Regions from separate parts of the Dietzia sp. IN118 genome, predicted to be linked through region 2. Evidence: predicted binding sites of a transcription regulator. Region 2 holds the regulator's gene; each other region holds the start of a gene.
What was found. The regulator LexA, encoded in region 2, represses DNA repair genes until DNA is damaged. The targets are predictions, from matches to a motif close to CGAACANNTGTTCG.
Positions count from the first base shown of each region.

Region 1: Q2K20_RS01655 (HNH endonuclease signature motif containing protein) is a predicted target of LexA. The motif match lies at 1,716-1,729, and genes of this name have one in related genera.
Region 3: Q2K20_RS00885 (HNH endonuclease signature motif containing protein) is a predicted target of LexA. The motif match lies at 3,373-3,386, and genes of this name have one in related genera.
Region 4: Q2K20_RS10990 (CoA transferase subunit A) is a predicted target of LexA. The motif match lies at 2,411-2,424, and genes of this name have one in related genera.

Region 1 is NZ_JAUMSR010000001.1:338,490-343,144, forward strand. It holds gene Q2K20_RS01645 (MsnO8 family LLM class oxidoreductase) at 1-350, shown strand, start outside; gene fbaA (class II fructose-bisphosphate aldolase) at 481-1,524, shown strand; gene Q2K20_RS01655 (HNH endonuclease signature motif containing protein) at 1,761-3,314, shown strand; gene Q2K20_RS01660 (hypothetical protein) at 3,378-3,971, opposite strand; gene Q2K20_RS01665 (PQQ-binding-like beta-propeller repeat protein) at 4,141-4,655, shown strand, end outside.
Region 2 is NZ_JAUMSR010000001.1:1,577,931-1,582,585, reverse strand. It holds gene hrpA (ATP-dependent RNA helicase HrpA) at 1-345, shown strand, start outside; gene nrdR (transcriptional regulator NrdR) at 356-811, opposite strand; gene Q2K20_RS07695 (hypothetical protein) at 923-1,357, opposite strand; gene lexA (transcriptional repressor LexA) at 1,547-2,257, shown strand; gene hflX (GTPase HflX) at 2,297-3,745, opposite strand; gene dapF (diaminopimelate epimerase) at 3,798-4,655, opposite strand, start outside.
Region 3 is NZ_JAUMSR010000001.1:165,209-169,863, reverse strand. It holds gene ectB (diaminobutyrate--2-oxoglutarate transaminase) at 1-319, opposite strand, end outside; gene ectA (diaminobutyrate acetyltransferase) at 390-902, opposite strand; gene Q2K20_RS00890 (pyridoxamine 5'-phosphate oxidase family protein) at 1,070-1,498, shown strand; gene Q2K20_RS00885 (HNH endonuclease signature motif containing protein) at 1,533-3,341, opposite strand; gene Q2K20_RS00880 (NAD(P)-binding domain-containing protein) at 3,468-4,616, opposite strand.
Region 4 is NZ_JAUMSR010000001.1:2,282,836-2,287,490, forward strand. It holds gene Q2K20_RS10980 (malate dehydrogenase) at 1-881, opposite strand, end outside; gene Q2K20_RS10985 (3-oxoacid CoA-transferase subunit B) at 996-1,625, opposite strand; gene Q2K20_RS10990 (CoA transferase subunit A) at 1,629-2,381, opposite strand; gene pcaD (3-oxoadipate enol-lactonase) at 2,492-3,283, shown strand; gene Q2K20_RS11000 (IclR family transcriptional regulator) at 3,319-4,107, shown strand; gene Q2K20_RS11005 (acetyl-CoA C-acetyltransferase) at 4,127-4,655, shown strand, end outside.

The sequences.
Region 1 (4,655 bases), 1.2 Mb from region 2:
CCTATGTGGTGGTGAGCCTGGAGGTGATGGTCGCCGACTCGGTCGGGACCGCGCGACAGCTACTCCTCCCGGAGGCGTGGGCGATGGCGGAATCCCGGGAGACCGGGGTGTTCGGCCCGCTGCGGTCGCCGACGGAGATCCTGGACCGCAGGTTCCGTCCGCAGCAGCTGCGACGGGTCGAGGACTGGATGGCGGGGGCCGTCCAGGGGGACGCGGAGAAGGTCGCACGCGAACTCGCCGTGCTCGTCGAGCGGACCGGGGCCGACGAGATCATGGCGTCCACCTCCATTTTTGACCGCGACGACCTCGCCCGGGCCGACGCTGCGCTCGCCGAACTGCTCCCCGGCTGACCGGTACCGCACGGCTCGCGGGTGCGCGTCGTCACGCTCGCCTAGGCTGGAGGGTGTGCGCCCACCTCCACAGGGGTGCGGCGCCCCGAGATGCGCGCGTCGCACAGCCGAGAACCCTGGAGGAGACCACATGCCCATCGCAACTCCCGAACAGTACAAGGACATGCTCGACCGGGCCCGTAACGAGGGCTTCGCCTACCCGGCGATCAACTGCACGTCCTCGGAGACCATCAACGCGGCCATCAAGGGCTTCGCCGATGCCGGGTCCGATGGCATCATCCAGTTCTCCACCGGCGGTTCCGAGTTCGGCTCCGGCCTTAACGTCAAGGACATGGTCACCGGCGCGGTCGCGCTCGCCGAGTTCGCGCACGTGGTGGCGGCGAAGTACGACGTCCTCGTCGCGCTGCACACCGACCACTGCCCCGAGGACAAGCTCGACGGCTTCGTGCGGCCGCTCATCGAGATCTCGCAGGAGCGCGTCGACCGCGGCGAGAACCCGCTCTTCCAGTCCCACATGTGGGACGGTTCGGCCACCCCGCTCGACCGTAACCTGGAGATCGCCAAGGAGCTGCTCGAGAAGACGGCAAACGCCAAGCAGATCCTCGAGATCGAGATCGGCGTCGTCGGCGGCGAGGAGGACGGCGTCGAGAACGAGATCAACGAGAAGCTCTACACCTCCCGTGAGGACTTCGAGGCCACCATCGACGCCCTCGGCGCCGGCAACACCGGGCAGCGCTACCTGCTGGCCGCGACCTTCGGCAACGTCCACGGCGTGTACAAGCCGGGCAACGTCAAGCTCAAGCCCGAGGTGCTGAAGATGGGCCAGGACGTCGCGGTCGAGAAGCTGGGCCTCAACGCCGGTGACCTGCCGTTCGACTTCGTCTTCCACGGCGGCTCGGGTTCGGCCAAGAGCGAGATCGAGGAGGCGCTGTCCTACGGCGTCATCAAGATGAACGTCGACACCGACACCCAGTACGCGTTCACCCGGCCGATCGCCGCGCACATGTTCGGCAACTACGACGGCGTCCTCAAGGTCGACGGCGAGGTCGGCAACAAGAAGGTCTACGACCCGCGTTCCTACCTGAAGAAGGCCGAGCAGGCCATGTCCGAGCGCGTCGTCGAGGCGTGCAACGACCTGAAGTCGGCCGGCAAGTCCAAGGGTGCCGCTGCTTGAGTGAACGCGGCTTGAGTGAACGCTGCTTGATCGATCACGGCCTGATCGGCCTGCCTGACCGGTCGTATCTCATCGCGGCCTGACACCGCCCCATCAGCGGCGCTCCTCCACCCGGAGGGGCGCCGCTGTCGTGTGTGGACCTCTCGCCGCCGAATCGAACCCTTGTGCTACGCGGAGGGTGCCGGTAAGATCGCTTGTATGTTCGAGTCGGGTGCGACGCTGAAGGGGGTGCGGTGGTGAGCGAGGAAACGGGGACGACGACGAGGTCGGCTTTCGCCGGGGCGCTCCGCGCGGTGCCGGAGTCCCTCGACACCCTGGGCACCGAGGCCCTGAGCGAGGTGGCGCGCTCGGCGACGCTGGCGCAGAACCTGGCGGCGGCGACCCGGCTGCAGGCGGCCCACCTGTTGGTCCAGGCGATGGGGAGTGTCGACAGGGGCTCCCCGGGGCCGGCGGATGCGCCGCCCTTCGGGGACTCGCGTCCCGCCTACTCCCGACTCGAACCCACTGACCGTGCGCGCGACCACCTGGCCGCGGCCATGTCGCTGACCGGGTGGCATGCCTCACGCCTGGTCACGGCCGGCGTGCAGGTCCACACGCGTCTGCCGCGTCTCCGCAAGGCCATCGAACGCGGACTGTTCCCCGAACAGTTGGCGATCGACGCCGCCTGCCGTCTGGCAGAGGTGCCCGACACGATCATCGGTGCGGTGGAATCGGACGTCGTCGGCGCCCTGAGCCGAGACCTCGACGGGGGCCACCGGCCCAGTCGCTCCGCACTGGACACCGCGGTCGACGCGTCCCGGGAGCGTCATGACCCGCAGGCCGCCGGCGACGCCGTGGACGCCGCCGTCGAGCAGCGAACGGTGCGCTTCCGCCCGGCCCGCGACGGCATGACCAGCATGTGGGCCTCACTGCCCAGTGGGGATGCAGAGAAGCTCCGCCGCCGGATCGACTCCGCCGCCCGCGCCGCCTCGGAGTCGGGCCACCCCCGCACGCGCGACCAACTGCGCGCCGACGCCCTGTGCGCACTCGGGGACCCCACGACCAACGACATCGGCACGAGCCTGTACGACGCGGAAGAGTCGGCGGGCGCGTGCAATGCCACTACCGGCACCCGCGCCGACGCCGCCGACAGGCCCCCGCTGGGAGCGTCGTGGGGCACCGAGCAGCCCATCCGGATCTCGATCATCGACAGCGTCGCCCAGGGGTCGCCCAACCGCGTGCAGTTCGTGAACGGCGCCTATTCGAGCTTCGACTGGCTGTGTGAGGAGCTCCTGTCCGGCGGCGACTCCAGGGTCAGGTTCGAGATGCTCGACCCGCAGCCGGGTGTCCAGGACACACCGGACGCGGTGCTCAAGTACTTCATCACCCCGGCGCTGGCCGAGCGAATCCGGCTCCGCGACGGCACGTGCCGCCACCCGGGGTGCACGGTCGACGCCCACGACTGTGAGATCGACCATGTCATCGCCTTCGATCATCAGCGACCTGAACTGGGCGGACCCACCGCCGAGTGGAACCTCGTGTGCCTGTGTCGCAAGCACCATCGGGAGAAGACCTTCGGGCACTGCGCCTACCGACCCGGACCGCTCGGTGAGCTGACCATCATCACCGAGACCGGTCACGAACACCGCACCACACCACACGGGCCGCTGGCCCAGGCGCGCGACCGGATTCTCGACCACCGATGGCGACAACACGTCGACCGTCTCATCGCCGACGACGGCCACCTCACCAATCCGCCCGGCATCGAGCGGGACTACCGCACCGGCCGAGACGGTTCCCGGCCAGCCTGACTGCCAGCGGCAGACCCGGCCCGCCTGACCGTTGGCGGGTCGGGTCGCCCTCGACGGGTCGGGTCAGCCCGGCTGCTGGTCCTGCGGGACCGCGCCCATTCCGACTCCGGGCTGGCACATCTTCCAGGCGCCATCCTCGTCGCGCATGTGAATCTGCTCCGGGCCCGTCCCGTCGGACGCCGACTCCACGGTCGCGGTCGCCTCGGCGCCGTTGTCACTGATCTCGACCCCGAGCACCTCGAGATCCTGGGGGAACGAACCCGCGATCGATTCGCGGAACATCGAGTCGAGGTCCGAGCCCGTCGCCTTGCTCGACGCGGTGATGGTGTCGACGAGCTCCTGCGGGACGCGGTTCTCCGCGCACATGTGCCCGTTGAACTCGGCGAACGACTCCGCCGAACTCATGCTCTCCAGCGTCTGCTCGACGTCCCGCTCGGCCCGCGCGGACGACGACAGCGGGCCCGCGAGGAAGAGCCAGACGAGCGCGGCGATCACGAGGAGCGCCACGACGACGGCCGCCGTGACGGCCACGCCGCCCCGCCCGCCGCGACCGCCTTGCCGGCCGCTGCCCGGACGTGCCCCACCCTCCGGGCCCCCGCCCGGCTGTCCCGCGGGGTTCGGCTCCCCGGCGGCCGGCTGCTGGCTCGTCGTCGTCATCTACTACTCCCGGTGCGCGTCGCCGGCCCCGGACGGGCCGCGTCGACCCGCCACCGTAGCGGACCGACCTGTGATTCCGGGGGTGCAGGGGCGCCGACCGCACCGGCGCGGACTCCGCTCCCGCCAGGCCACGGGCATTACACATGAGATAGCCAGTTAGCCTTCAGGTATGCCCAGGCTCCGTCTCAGCTCTGTCCGTGTCCTCACCGGCGGCATGGCCGTCTCGGCGCTCCTGCTGTCCGGCATCGGCCCGGCCCACGCTGACCCCGGCGACTGGAGCCAGTACCGCGCGACCCCCACCAACAACACCCACGTCGTCACCGGCGGGGCCCAGATCTTCTCCGGCACCATCCCCACCGCGAACGAGGTGCGGGCGACCCCGGTGGTGGCCGACGGCAAGGTGTTCGTCGGCAGTCACGGCTCCGGGGAGCTGCAGGCGTTCGACCTGGCGACGGGCGAATTGTTGTGGCAGGCGCAGGCGCCGAACTGGGTGCATTCGGAGATGATCCATTCCGACGGGCGGCTGTTCGTGGGATTCGGCAACCGCTTCTTCCAGGACGGGCCGGGTGGCTACCGCGGCACCGGGGAGTCCGGCGTCCTGGGTCTGGACCCGGACACCGGTGAGATCCTGTGGCGCCACGACACCGCCGGCGAGGTCATGCCGACACCCGCCGTGACGGGCGG
Region 2 (4,655 bases):
CTCGTCGGGCGCGGATTCCTCGCCCGCCATCCCTCGGATGTGCTTCCACATCTGGAGCGACATGTGCGGGCGGTCGGCCTCCGGTTGGACCTCGCGGAGAAGTCACCCGCGCGGCACGGCAAACTCACGGCGAAGCTGAACCGCTCCGAGTCGATCGTCGAGGAGGCGTGCGCCGCGCTGCGACGGCGGCCGGGTGGCGCACGGGTGTGCCGGGACCTGCGGTGGATGCTCGCCGAGTACCGGGTGGGGTTGTTCGCGCAGTCACTGGGTACCGCACGGCCGGTATCGGCAGAGCGGATCGACAAGGCGGTGGCGTCTGCGCTCGCCCCGCGGTCGTCCCGATGACGCCGAGTGGTCAGCGGCTCGTGCGGCGCTCCCGGAGGGCGATGATCTCGCGTTCGAAGTCGTCGGCCGAGCTGAACTGCTTGTACACGGACGCGAACCGCAGGTAGGCGACCTCGTCCAGATCCTGCAGAGGGCCCAGGATGGCGAGCCCGATCTCGTGGGCGGGAACCTCGGACGCACCGCCGGATCGCACAGCGTCCTCGACCTGTTGGGCGAGGCGACGCAGAGCGTCCTCGTCAACCGATCGTCCCTGGCACGCGCGGCGGACACCCCGGACGACCTTGTCCCGACTGAACGCCTCGGTCACCCCGTTACGCTTGAGAACCGTCAGCAGAGGTGTCTCGAGCGTCGTGAACCGGTGTCCGCACCGGGGGCACTCCCGTCGACGCCGGATCGCCTGACCCTCGTCGACGGATCGTGAGTCGATTACCCGGGAGTCCTCGTGGTGGCATGTCGGGCAGTACATTCCCGTGGGGCCCTTCGTCGACCGGAGTTCACGCGTCCGGGATCGTGCCTGACGGAACGCGGGGGCGGTAGACCACCGCCCACGGTCCATTCTAGGAGGCCCGCTGCCCGGTCACGCGTAGGCGGGTCCACCGAGGAAGGCCACTGCGAGAAGCATGATCACGCCGAATGCGATCCCGCACGCCAGTAGTGCCCAGGCCGGCACGTCGTCGACGACCCCGGTGGACAGCGGTGCCTCGACGTGGCACGCCCGCACGCGGTCCGTGGAGACCGGGCGCACGAGCACACGGCGACCCGGGGCGACCGACGTGACGGCGGCCGGACGGGCGGCCACCCGCGGCCGGACGAGATTCTCCGCACGCGAGGACGTGACGGCGGGCCGACTGCCCTCCGGTCGGGCCAGGGTGCGTCGCGGCGCACGGGTGGACCGCACTGACGCGTCACCGGGCCGGTCGAGGTGCGCGACCCGTCCACGATGGTCGTCGGGGCAGACCTCGGTCCACCGCGCGGCCGGACGTGTGTGGGACTGAAGCTCGACAACGGTCATGGTGGCTCCCTACTCGATACGGTGTGCGATGTGGATTCGCACACCTGTATGTGTTCCTCAGTACATCTGTTCGAATCCGAACTCCCCTAGAGTTGTATCACGCGACTCCGACACAGTCACGATCCACCGAGGAACTTCTTCGAACACCTGTGTGGCGCGCCGCAGTCCTTGGCACTAGGGTGTAGACAGATCACAACGTCGAACATCCATTCGCCGAAGGGACCACACGAGATGCCGAAGCCCGATTTCGAGTCACTTACGGACCGACAGAAGAGCGTTCTGCTCCACATCCACGACACCGTCAAGGAGCGTGGTTATCCGCCGAGCATCCGCGAGATCGGGGACGCGGTCGGCTTGCAGTCCACGTCGTCGGTGGCGCATCAACTCCGCACGCTGGAGAAGAAGGGCTTCCTGACGCGGGATCCGCACAAGCCGCGGGCGGTCGACGTCCACGGTGTCCCGGGGCAGAAGTCACGGGGTCGTCGGTCACCTGCTCCGGAGCCCCAGCGTCCGGGCGGCGCGGTCGAACCCGTTTACGTCCCCGTGCTCGGCCGGATCGCGGCGGGCGGGCCCATCCTCGCGGAGCAAGCCGTCGAGGATATCTTCCCCCTGCCGTCGGACCTCGTCGGATCAGGTGATCTGTTCATGCTCAAGGTCGTGGGCGAGTCGATGATCGACGCCGCCATCTGCGATGGCGACTACGTGGTGGTCAGGCGGCAGAACGTCGCGGACAACGGGGAGATCGTCGCCGCCATGATCGACGGGGAGGCGACGGTCAAGACTTTCCGGAACGACTCGAGCGGAGTCTGGTTGCTGCCCCACAATCCGTCGTTCAGCCCGATTCCGGGCGAGCACGCGACGATCCTCGGCAAGGTCGTGACAGTGTTCCGGAAACTCTGAGTCCCGGTTCGAACGACGCGCCGCCCGTCCCCGAAGGGGTCAGGCGGCGCCGTCATGTGGACCGCGGGCGGCGAACTCGTCGAGTTCGCCGGCCACGGACGCGGGCAGGCGGACCACCAGCCGGGTTCCGTCCTGGGTGTGTTCCTCCTCGACCACCGCGCCCTCGGCGTGGACCCGCGACACCACGTCCCCGCGGGAGTACGGGACGGACAGGGTCACCTCGGTGTCCCCGGAGGCGACGATCTGCGTGATTCGCTCGAGGAGTTCGTCGACACCCTGCCCGGTGACCGCCGAGACGAACACGGCGTCGGGCAGCGCGTGGTGCAACTCGGTGAGGACCACGGGATCCGCGGCGTCGATCTTGTTGATCACCAGGAGTTCCCGAGGCCGCTCCGCGTTCTGCTCCTCGACCACCTCGTTGATCACCTTGCGCACCGCCTCGATCTGGCGGAGCGGGAAGGCATCCGAACCATCCACGACGTGGAGGAGCAACTCGGAGTCGACGACCTCTTCCAGTGTGGACCTGAACGCCTCGACCAACTGGGTCGGCAGGTGTCGGACGAATCCCACGGTGTCCGTGAAGACGACTGCTCTGCCGTCAGGCAACTCGGCCTTGCGCGTCGTCGGGTCGAGTGTGGCGAACAGGGCGTTCTGAACCAGGACGCCGGCTCCGGTGATCCTGTTGAGCAGGCTCGACTTCCCGGCGTTCGTGTAGCCGGCGATGGCGATGGACGGCACCGGAGTGGAACGCCGTCGGTGCCGTTTGGTGTCCCGGGCCTGCTTCATCCCCTTGATGTCCCGGCGCAGACGGGCCATCCGCTCGCGGATCCGACGCCGGTCGGTCTCGATCTTGGTCTCACCGGGGCCACGAAGACCGACGCCGCCGTTGCTCCCGGCACGACCGCCCGCCTGGCGGGACAGCGACTCGCCCCACCCACGCAGACGGGGGAGCATGTACTCCATCTGGGCGAGGGTCACCTGGGCCTTGCCCTCACGGCTGGTGGCGTGCTGCGCGAAGATGTCGAGGATCAGCGCGGTACGGTCGATGACCTTCACGTTGACCGCCTTCTCCAGCGCGAGCAACTGTCCAGGGGTGAGTTCGCCGTCGCAGATGACGGTGTCCGCGCCGGTCGCGGCGATCACGTCCTTGAGGACGCTGACCTTGCCCGACCCGATGTAGGTGGCGGCATCGGGCTTGTCACGCCGCTGGATGAGCGCGTCGCACACCTCCGATCCCGCGGTCTCGGCGAGCTGGGCGAGCTCGGCCATCGCGGCGTCCGCCTGCGCGGCGGACCCTTCGGTCCAGACACCGACGAGCACGACCCGTTCGAGTCGGAGCTGGCGGTACTCGGCGTCGTTGACGTCCTGGAGTTCGGTGGAGAGCCCCGCCACCCGGCGCATCGAGGATCTCTCCTCGAGCTGGAAATCACCGATGGACGGATCGAGGTCGCGTGTCGGCCGGTCAGCGGCCGTGTGATCAGTAGTCATTCGGGTTCATCTTCTCACACCGGGCCCCCGGTGTCCCGTGCGAGACGGTGTGCTACCGACCACGGTGGTAATGACCGCGGGCGACGAGTGTGGACGGCCCAGTGAGCGAGGACCCGGCCTCGGTGAGTGAGACCTCCACCTCGCCGCCGGGGACCACCACGACGACGTCGCCCGTCGCCTCCCCCGAGTCGGCCAGCGCGGCGACCGCGGTCGCGACGATTCCGGTTCCGCAGGACATGGTCTCCCCTGATCCCCGCTCGTGGACCCGCATGGAGACCCGACCGTCAACCATCGGGGTGGCGATCTCGACGTTGACGCCGCCGGGGAAGAAGTCCCGGTCATACACCGGGGCCTCCTGCACCGGCAGCCCGGCGAGGCCCGCGGCGTCCAGATCGGGGACCACACAGGCGAGGTGCGGATTGCCCATGTCGACGGCGAGTCCCGCGAAGGTCCGGCCACCGACCTCCGCCGAGGACAGACCCAGCAGACGCGGCTCCCCCATGTCCACCCGCACCACCGCGTCAACACCCGAGTGTGAGAGGACCTCGGCGGGGCGGGCCCCTGACCGCGTGCCCACCGGGATCGAGCCGGCCTCCGCTCTCCCGGTCCCGACGAGGGCGTGGGCGAAGACCCGGACCCCGTTGCCGCACATCTCCGCGATGGAACCATCGGCGTTGCGGTAGTCCATGAACCAGTCCGCACCGTCCACGCCGGGCGGCAGGGTCGCGAGCACGCCGCGGTCAACGAGGGCTCCGGCGGTCGCGATCCGCAGGACTCCGTCGGCGCCGATTCCGCCACGCCGATCGCACAGTGCTCGTACGAGGTCCACGTCGAGGTCCAGGTCGGCCTGATCGTCCGGGAGGATCACGAAGTCGTTGAGGGTGCCGTGGCCCTTGAGGAAGGCGATACC
Region 3 (4,655 bases), 1.4 Mb from region 2:
GCGGCTCGAGGATCTTCGAGGAGAAGGTCTCCAGGAACGCGCGCTTGGCGACGGTGTACTTGTCGAGCGAGTGGGTGACGCCGTCGCGCTGGATGTACTCCAACAGCGCGCTCTTCATGTCGTCGTCGTTGTGGCCGTAGTTCAGTGCGCCGGCACCGCCGAAGAAGTCGAGGTACTCGTCTCCGTCGACGGTCGTGAGCGCGGTGCCCTTGGCGGTGTCGAATACCACCGGCCAGTTGCGCGAGTAGCTACGGACCTCCGACTCGCGGTCGGAGAAGATGTCCGTATTGGTGCTGGTGTCGTGCGTGGACTCGGTCATGGTCTTCAGATCACTCCATTTGTGAAGAGGCGGGCGACGGTGGCGGGCCGGGCGGCCCGCGCGCCCTCGTCTAGGAAATCGTGTACAGGTCTTCTTGCTCGTGACCTTCGCCGAGGAGTTCGGAGCTCAGGTAGTCCTCGTCGGACAGCGTCATCCCGCGGTCTCGCGCGACGGCACCGAAGGTGCGCTGGGACGCCTCGTTGTCCGGGCTGATGGTGGTGCGCAGGCGCACCACGCCGCGCTCGGCCAGCCGGTCCATGAGGCTGTGCAGCAGTCGCGCCGCCAGTCCCTTGCCGCGCTGGTCGGCGTCGACGCCGACCTGCCACACGAAGATCGTGTCCGGCTCCGAGGGGCGGATGAATCCGGTGACGAATCCGACGACCCGGCCCTCGACCTCCACCACCACGGAGCTCTCCGAGAACTCCGCCCCCCACAGCACGTAGGCATAGGAGGAGTTGAGGTCGAGAACGCCGCTGTCTCGGGCGATCTCCCACATGCGGGTTCCGTCGGCCGCGGTGGGCACACGGAACAGCGCGTCGGACGAATCAGGGTTACGGGGTACTACTCGTTCTCCTGGGTTCATAGTCGGTGTCCACCGTAGTGACGTCCCCACGTTGTTGCATCACCCTTCCCCAATTCGTTACCTGAAAACACGATGAGTGTGCAGGTGGCCGCCGGGGAGTGAGGTCGGTCACGGCGCAGTCTCCGACAACGGTTCCGGCGAAGGCTCTGCGGTGACAGAATCAGGGCATGGACGCCAACCCGATCACCGAATTCGACGAGGCGCGAAGTCTGCAGCTTCTGGGCACCGTCTCCCTGGGACGCCTGGTCACCGTCTCCGAGGGCCGTGCCGACATTTTCCCCGTCAACTACGCGCTCTCCCCGGAGGGCAAGCTGTTCTTCCGCACCGCGGAGGGCTCCAAGCTCGCCGGAATCACGGTCCATCCGGATGTCGTGTTCCAGGTCGATCACATCGAGGGCGACGATGCCTGGTCGATCGTCGTGCGTGGGACGGCGCGACGGCTCGACAGCTTCGCGGAGATCAACCGCGCGGAGGATCTCGGGCTCAAGCCCTGGATCCCGACCCTGAAGTACAACTTCGTCGAGATCACGCCCGAGAAGATCTCCGGCCGCGGATTCACCTTCGGCGAGGAGCCGGAGCGCTACACCGGTTACTGACCCACGCCCCACTGGTCTGCGCCCACCCAGCCGCCTAGAACGGTGGTGGGTCGATGAGTTCGTCGAGGCGTTCGTGGAGTAGGGCGCGGATGCCTTTTTCGATGTCGCTGTGGTGAGGTTTGTTGCGGGCCCACCAGCGGCTGGCGCTCTCGGGGGTGGCGCTGGCGGGGGTGGCTTTCTCGGGCGTGGTGTCGGTGGCCGCGCCGGTGGTGGAGCCGGCGGCGTCCGTGCCCGTGCCGGGCGCGGGTGGGGCGGGGTCAAAGGTGCGGGCGCGTTCGGCCTTGCGGCGTTCGGTGTTGCGGCGTTCGGTGCGGTGGCGGGAGGCGCGGCGCGACCAGAACGTCGGCTCCGCGTCGGCCTGCTCGTCACCGGTGGGCCCGGGGCTGCGACGTTGCTGCCGGGTCCACGCCTCGGTCTCGGCGCGCGCCTGTTCACGCCGGTACTCGGCCAGTGGGCCGGAGGGTCGGGTGAGCATGGTCGAACCGTCCGGGGTGCGCACCAGCAGGGTGCCGTCGGGCTGCAGGTCGTAGATCCAGTCGGAGAAGGTCTTGAACCGGTGATGGCGCCGGCACATCGCCGCGAGGTTGCCCTCGATGGTGTGCCCGCCCCGCTGGGGGTCGGCGTGATCGAACGGCACCACATGGTCCAGATCGCAGGCCTCGGCCGGGATCGCGCAGCCGGGGTGGCGACAGGTGCCGTCCCGCAGCCGGATCCGGCGGGCCAACTGGGCACCGGGCCGGTACTTCAGGGCGGCGCGGGCGTCATCGGCGGCCCCGATCCGCGGATCGATGGGCTCGAAGGTGGCGCCGTCGCTGGTGGCGAGCATGTCCAGCAGGGCCTGCAGGGCGGCCTGGCCGGAGCGGGTGAACTCCACCCGGGCACCGCCAGCGTCGCGGGCGGTGTTGCCGGTGGCGATGACGGTGACCTTCGGCCGCAACGCCACCCCGGCACCAGGCGCACCGGGCCGGCCGGGGCGGGCGGGGGTGCCGGCTAGGCCGGGATCGCCGCACACCAGGGACATCAGGGCGTCGGCGCGCCGCTCGGCGATCGAGTAATCCTCGACCTCGCCAGCGCCATCACTGTCGGCCGCGCCGCCGCCGCCGGCGTTGGCGGCGGCTTGGGCGTCGGCGTACTTGTGGTCTTTCACGCGTTGGTCGAGGGCCTCGGCCAGGACGGCTGCTTCCTCGGTGGCCAGGATCGCCGAGACGCTGGACATGCCGTCGACGCCCTTGTGGAACCGCACCCCGCGGGTGCGGGCGGCTTCCTGACGGCGCAGGCGGATGCCGTTCGCGTCGTAGCGGGCGATGATCGCATCGACGTTGCCGCGGATGGCTTTCTCACCAAGGCGCACCCCGCCCTCGATCGCGGCGAGGTACTCCTCGACGACCTGCCGCTGCACCGCCTCGAGCACATCGACGTGGACGGTGGCCATCTGCGAGGCCAGGATATTCGCGGCCTGCAGATCCAGCCGCCCCTGCGCCATCGCGGACAGGATCGCCGGATACCGCAGGTGCAGATCGAGGGCGAAGGTGATCATCCGTTCGGCCCGGCCCGTCGAGATCGCCATCGCCGACACCACGTACCCGGCCGCGACATCGATCGGATCGAGTACCGCATGACCGGGCCGACACTCACCGCGGCCCGCCCCGGACTCCTCCCGGCGCTGGCATTCGACAAACAACTCGTAACAGGCCACGAACCGGCGCGCCGCCGCACGATTCTCGCCCATCCACCCCTCACGCGCCGCCGCCCGCAACCCCGACAGCGACACGGGCGCCGCGGAACCGGCGCCGCCACCAGACGGGGACGGACCACCGGCCGCGGCGTCTTCGTTCCCGCCCATGTGCCCCACCCCCTGCCCGTGCGTACGGTCTCGAATCTGTGTTCTATGATACGCACGCACATTCGAACAGGCAAGGGTCACACATCATCAAATAGCCCCAGCCGAGAACACGCGGGACCGTCGTGCTCACCCCAGCGACGCGGCCACCGCCGCCTTCGCCCACTGCCCCACCCCGATAAGGGTCGCCGACGCCGCGCCGCACCAGTCGCCGTAGCCGAGCAGGAACAGTCCCGGGACGCCCGGCACCTCGACGCCACTCGTGAGGACCCGTCCGTCGCGACGCGGCAGCAACCCCCGCAAGTGACCCAACGCCGGCCGGAAGCCGGTACACCAGATCACCGCGTCGACCGGCTCGCGTCGACCGTCCGACCACTCCACACCGGCCGCGGTGAACCGCTCGAACATCGGCGTCGCCTCCAGGAGGCCGACGTCACGGGCTGCGCGGACCGGCGGCACCACGACGATGTCGCCCAGCTCGGCGATGCCGCCGCCGGACTCCCCCACGCCCCGGATGGCCGCGTTGGCGACGCGGAAGAGTTCGCGGCCGTCGACATCGTCGGGCAGGTAGCGGGGCGGGCCGGTTGTACACCAGGTCAGCGACCCGCCGGAGTCGGCGAGTGGTCGCGCGAGGTCCGCGGCGATCTGGGCGCCCGAGTTCGCGCCACCGACCACAACGACGCGCCTGCCCTCGAAGTCCGACGGGCCCCGGTAGGCGGCGCTGTGCAGCTGCCGGCCACGGAAGTCGGCGGCTCCCGGATAGGTGGGGACGAAGGGGCGTCGATAGGTACCGGTCGCACTGATGACCGCCCGTGCGCGCCACGAGCGACCGTCAGCGGCCCGGATGAGGAACACCTTGTCGTCGTGGTCCTGGTCGTCGTCGTGGTTGTCGTCGTGGCCGTCGTCGCCGTTGGTGGCGTTGGTGGCGTAGCCGCCCTCTCGCCCTGCCCCCGGCCGCTCCACGGCGACCACCGTCACCCCGCGCCGCACGGGGAGGTCATAGTACTCCTCGTACCCGCGCAGGTAGTCCACGACGTGGGCCGCGCCGGGATTGGCGCCGTCGTCGGTGCGGGGCATGCGGCGGCCCGGCAGGGACGAGAAGTCGGCGGGCGAGAACAACCGCAGGGACGGCCAGGTGTGCGGCCACGCGCCGCCGGGCTCGTCCGAGGCGTCGAGGATCTCGAAGTCCGCGCCGGCGCGGCGGAGATAGAAACCGGCCGCGAGGCCCGCCTGGCCCCCGCCGATCACCACAACATCGCGCACGACCGCGTCCGACACCTCGCCACCCCCTTCGGAACGGTCCTGAACTGTTCCTAT
Region 4 (4,655 bases), 700 kb from region 2:
CGGCTGCGGCAGGGCAACCCCGTCACCACACCCGGCACGGTGCCGTACTGCCCCTCCGACGGCAGTGCGACCGTGGTCCAGCTCTCCCCACTGGTGCCGTGCACCCAGTCGCGCATCTGGTCGACCGCCGCGCCGGCGGCCGAGGCGGCCGACGACGATCCGCGCACCGAGATGATCTCGGCTCCCCGGTTCGCGACCCGCGGGATGAACGTGTCGGCCAACCACTCCTCGTCGAGCCCGGACGTGACCGGCTCGCCCCGTCGCGTCAGGTACGACACGTCGGGGAACTGGGTGGCCGAGTGGTTGCCCCAGACCACCACCCCGTCCAGGTCGGCGACCGGCGCTCCCAGCCGGGTGGCGAGCTGGCTGAGCGCGCGGTTGTGGTCGAGCCGCATCAGGGCGGTGAAGCGACCGGCGGGGACGTCGGGCGCGTGTCGGTGGGCGATGTAGGCGTTGGTGTTGGCGGGGTTGCCCACCACCACCACCCGCACGTCGTCAGCGGCGTGGGCGTTGATGGCGCGGCCCTGTTCCCGGAAGATCGCCCCGTTGGCGGTGAGCAGGTCGGCGCGCTCCATCCCCTTGCCGCGCGGCCTGGCGCCCACCAGGAATGCCGCGTTGGCGCCGTCGAACGCGGTGTCCACGTCGTCGGTGATCTCGATCGACTCGACCAGCGGGAGCGCGCAGTCCTCGATCTCCATCGCGACGCCCTCCGCCGCGACCACGGCCGACGGGATGTCGAGCAGACGCAGGCGGACCGGGGTCCCGGGCCCGAACACCAGCCCGGAGGCGAGACGGAACAGCAACGAGTAGGCGATCTTTCCGGCGGCGCCGGTGACGGTCACGGTGGCCGGGGTGGCGGTGACCGGGGTGGAGGTGCTCATGTGGGGCGGACCTTCCGGAGACGACGACGGGGTCGGTTCCCACAGTAGTGAGAATCCGACCCCGCCTCCGGCCTCCGCGGGCGGTGTACACCTGACGTCCACCCGAGCGTCGACTCAGGCGTGGATCTCGGCGCCCGTCTTCCGGCGAACCTCGTCGATCGTCACGTCCGGCGCCAGTTCGACGAGCCGGAAGCCCTCCGGCGCGATGTCGAGGACGCACAGGTCGGTGACGACCCGCTGGACGCAGCCCTTGCCCGTGTACGGGAGCGTGTTCTCCTGCATGAGCTTGAGGTCGCCCTTGCGGGTGACGTGGTCCATCATCACGATCACGCGGTCGGCGCCGTGGACGAGGTCCATCGCACCGCCCATGCCCTTGACCATGGCGCCGGGGACCATCCAGTTGGACAGGTCGCCGGACTGCGAGACCTGCATAGCGCCGAGGACGGCGACGTCGACGTGACCGCCGCGGATCATGGCGAAGGACTCCGACGACGAGAAGAACGCCGCCCCCTCCTCGGCGGTGATGGTCTCCTTGCCGGCGTTGATCATCTCGGGGTCGAGCTCGTCGTCCGTCGGGTACGGCCCGACGCCGAGGATGCCGTTCTCCGAATGGAGGGTCACCTGCACACCCTCGGGAAGACAACCGGGGATGAGGGTGGGCATACCGATACCGAGGTTGACGTATTGGCCGTCGGTGAAATCCGCGGCGATGCGGGCCGCCATCTGCTCGTGGGTCCAGCTCATGGCTCAGGCCTCCCTGGTGGTGCGGATCTCGACGCCGGTCTCCTGGCGGCCGACCTCGACGATCCGTTGGACGAAGATGCCGGGGATGTGGACGTTGGCCGGGTCGATCCCGCCCGGCTCGACGACCTCCTCGGCCTGCACGATCGTGATCCGACCGGCCATGGCCACGTCCGGGTTGAAGTTGCGGGCCGTCCCACGGAACTGCAGGTTGCCCATGGTGTCGGCCCTGTGGGCGTGGACCAGGGCGAAGTCGGTGACGATCCCGCGCTCGAGGACGTACTGTTCGCCTTCGAAGACCCGGACCTCCTTGGGCTCGGACGCCTTGGCGACGCCCCCCTCGCCGTCGTAACGCAGCGGCAGGCCCCCGTCGGCGACCATCGTGCCGACGCCGGCCGGGGTGTAGAAGGCGGGGATGCCGGCGCCTCCGGCCCGCATGCGCTCGGCGAGCGTGCCCTGCGGCGTGAGCTCCACCTCGAGCTCGCCGGAGAGGTACTGGCGGGCGAACTCCTTGTTGGCGCCGACATACGAGGCCGTGGTCCGGGTGATCCGGTGCGATTCCAGAAGCTTGCCCAGGCCGAAACCGTCGGTGCCGCAGTTGTTGCTCACCGTGCTCAGGTCGGTGGCGCCCTGCTCGAGGAGCGCGTCGATGAGGACGGCGGGGATGCCGACCAGACCGAACCCGCCCACGGCCAGGGAGGCACCGTCGGGGATGTCCGCGACCGCGTCCGCGGCCGACGAGAAGATCTTGTTGGTCATGTCACACACCATAGCCCGTGTTCGCATCTTGTACAACTGTTCGCCCTTCGCACGATCTCCGCGTATCGTGGTCCCGAACCGGAAACCAGACGCACGAGAGGACCGACACCATGCCCGCCACCCTGTCCCACGAGGTCAGTGGACCCCGGTCCGCCGACACCCCCGTCCTCGTCCTCCTCGGATCACTCGGGTCCGACCGTTCGATGTGGGACGCGCAGGTCCGGGACCTGTCCCGCGACCACACCGTGGTCGCGGTGGACCACCGAGGCCACGGCACGTCCGAGGTCGTCCCCGGGCCGTGCACGATCGCCGACCTGGCCGCCGACGTTCTGGCCCTGCTCGACTCGCTCGACGTCGACCGGTTCCACGTGGCCGGGTTGTCGCTCGGTGGCGCGGTGGCCCAGTGGCTCGCCGTCCACGAGCCCACCCGCGTGCTCTCCACCGCCCTCCTGTGCACCGCCGCGAAGTTCGGTGAACCGTCCGGCTGGGCCGATCGCGCCGCCGCGGTCCGCGAGGGCGGGACGGCCGCGGTCGCCGACGCCGTCGTCGCACGGTGGATCACCGCCGCGCGAGCCGAGGCCGAACCCGAGCTGGTCGCCGGGCTCCGCGAGATGGTCCTGGGCACCCCGGCCGAGGGATACGCCTCCTGCTGCGACGCGCTGGCCGGCTGGGACAACCGCGCCGAGCTGGGTCGGATCTCCTGCCCCACCCTCGTGCTCGCGGGGGACGAGGACCCCTCCACTCCCCCGGAGGTACTGCGCGAGATCGCCGACGGGGTGCCCGGAGCGGACTTCGTCGTCGTCTCCCCGGCGGCCCACGTGCCCACCGTCGAGATCCCGGACCGGATCACCGACGTGCTCCGCCGACACCTCGACGCCGCACGGAACACGGGCGCGGCGTGACCCGCCCCGACGTGGTGTCGACCCCGCCCGGGTCCGTGGACGACGGCGGCGACCGCCCGGCCTCCCCCGACTTCGTCCAGTCGCTCGCACGCGGCCTGGCGGTCATCCGGGCATTCGACGCCCGCCAGCCACGCCAGACCCTCAGTGACGTCGCGCGCAACACCGGACTGACCCGGGCGACCGCCCGCCGCTTCCTCCACACCCTCGTCGAACTGGGCTACGTGGACACGGCCGACTCGGTCTTCTGGCTCACCCCCCGGGTCCTCGACCTCGGGTACAGCTACCTGTCGGCGCTCCCGCTGACCGATCTCGCCCAACCGCACCTGGAGAAGCTCAGCTCGCGACTCGGCGAATCCTCGTCCGTGGCGGTGCTCGACGGCCCCGACATCGTCTACGTGGGGCGCGTCCAGGTGCGTCGCATCATGACCATCGGCATCACCATCGGAACCCGGTTCCCCGCCTACGCCACGTCGATGGGGCGGGTCCTGCTCGCCTCGCTCCCCGCCGAGGAACTCGACGCCTACCTCGACGCGACGGACCTGCGGGCGCTCACCCCCCACGGCCTCGCCGACGAGGCCGCGCTCCGCGCGGAGCTGTCGCGGGTGGCAGAGCGCGGGTGGTGCGTCGTCGACCAGGAACTCGAGCCCGGCCTGCGCTCGGTGGCCGCCCCGGTCCACGACCGCCACGGCGCGGTCAGCGCCGCCCTCAACGTCTCCACCCACGCCGCCCGCTACTCCCCCGACCAGCTCACAGGCGAGGTCATCCCCGAACTGCTGGCCACCGCCCGCGCACTGTCGGCCGACCTCGCCATCGTCAACCGCTGACCCCGAACGAAGGAACCCCATGCGTGACGTCGTCATCTGCAAACCCCTGCGCACCCCCGTGGGACGCTTCGGCGGGGTGTTCCGCGACCTGGACGCGAACACCCTGGCCACCGGCCTGCTCACCGCCCTCGTCGAGCGCACTGGCCTGACCGGAGCCGACGTCGACGACGTGGTGCTGGGACAGGGCTCCCCCAACGGCGAGGGACCCGCCATCGGCCGCATCGCCGCACTCGACTCCCCCCTGGGGATCGACGTGCCGGGCCTGCAGCTCGACCGGCGTTGCGGCTCCGGACTTCAGGCGATCATCACCGGCGCACTCCAGGTCGCCTCCGGCGGCATGGACCTCGTGGTCGCCGGCGGCGTCGAGTCGATGAGCCAGGTGGAGTTCTACGCCTCCCCGAGCCCCCGCTGGGGCATCCGCGGCGACGGGATCTCACTGGTCGACCGTCTCGGCCGGGCCCGCACCACCGTCGGCGGACGCTCGCACATCATCGACGGCGGGATGATCGAGACCGCCGAGAACCTCCGTCGTGAGTACGACATCAGCC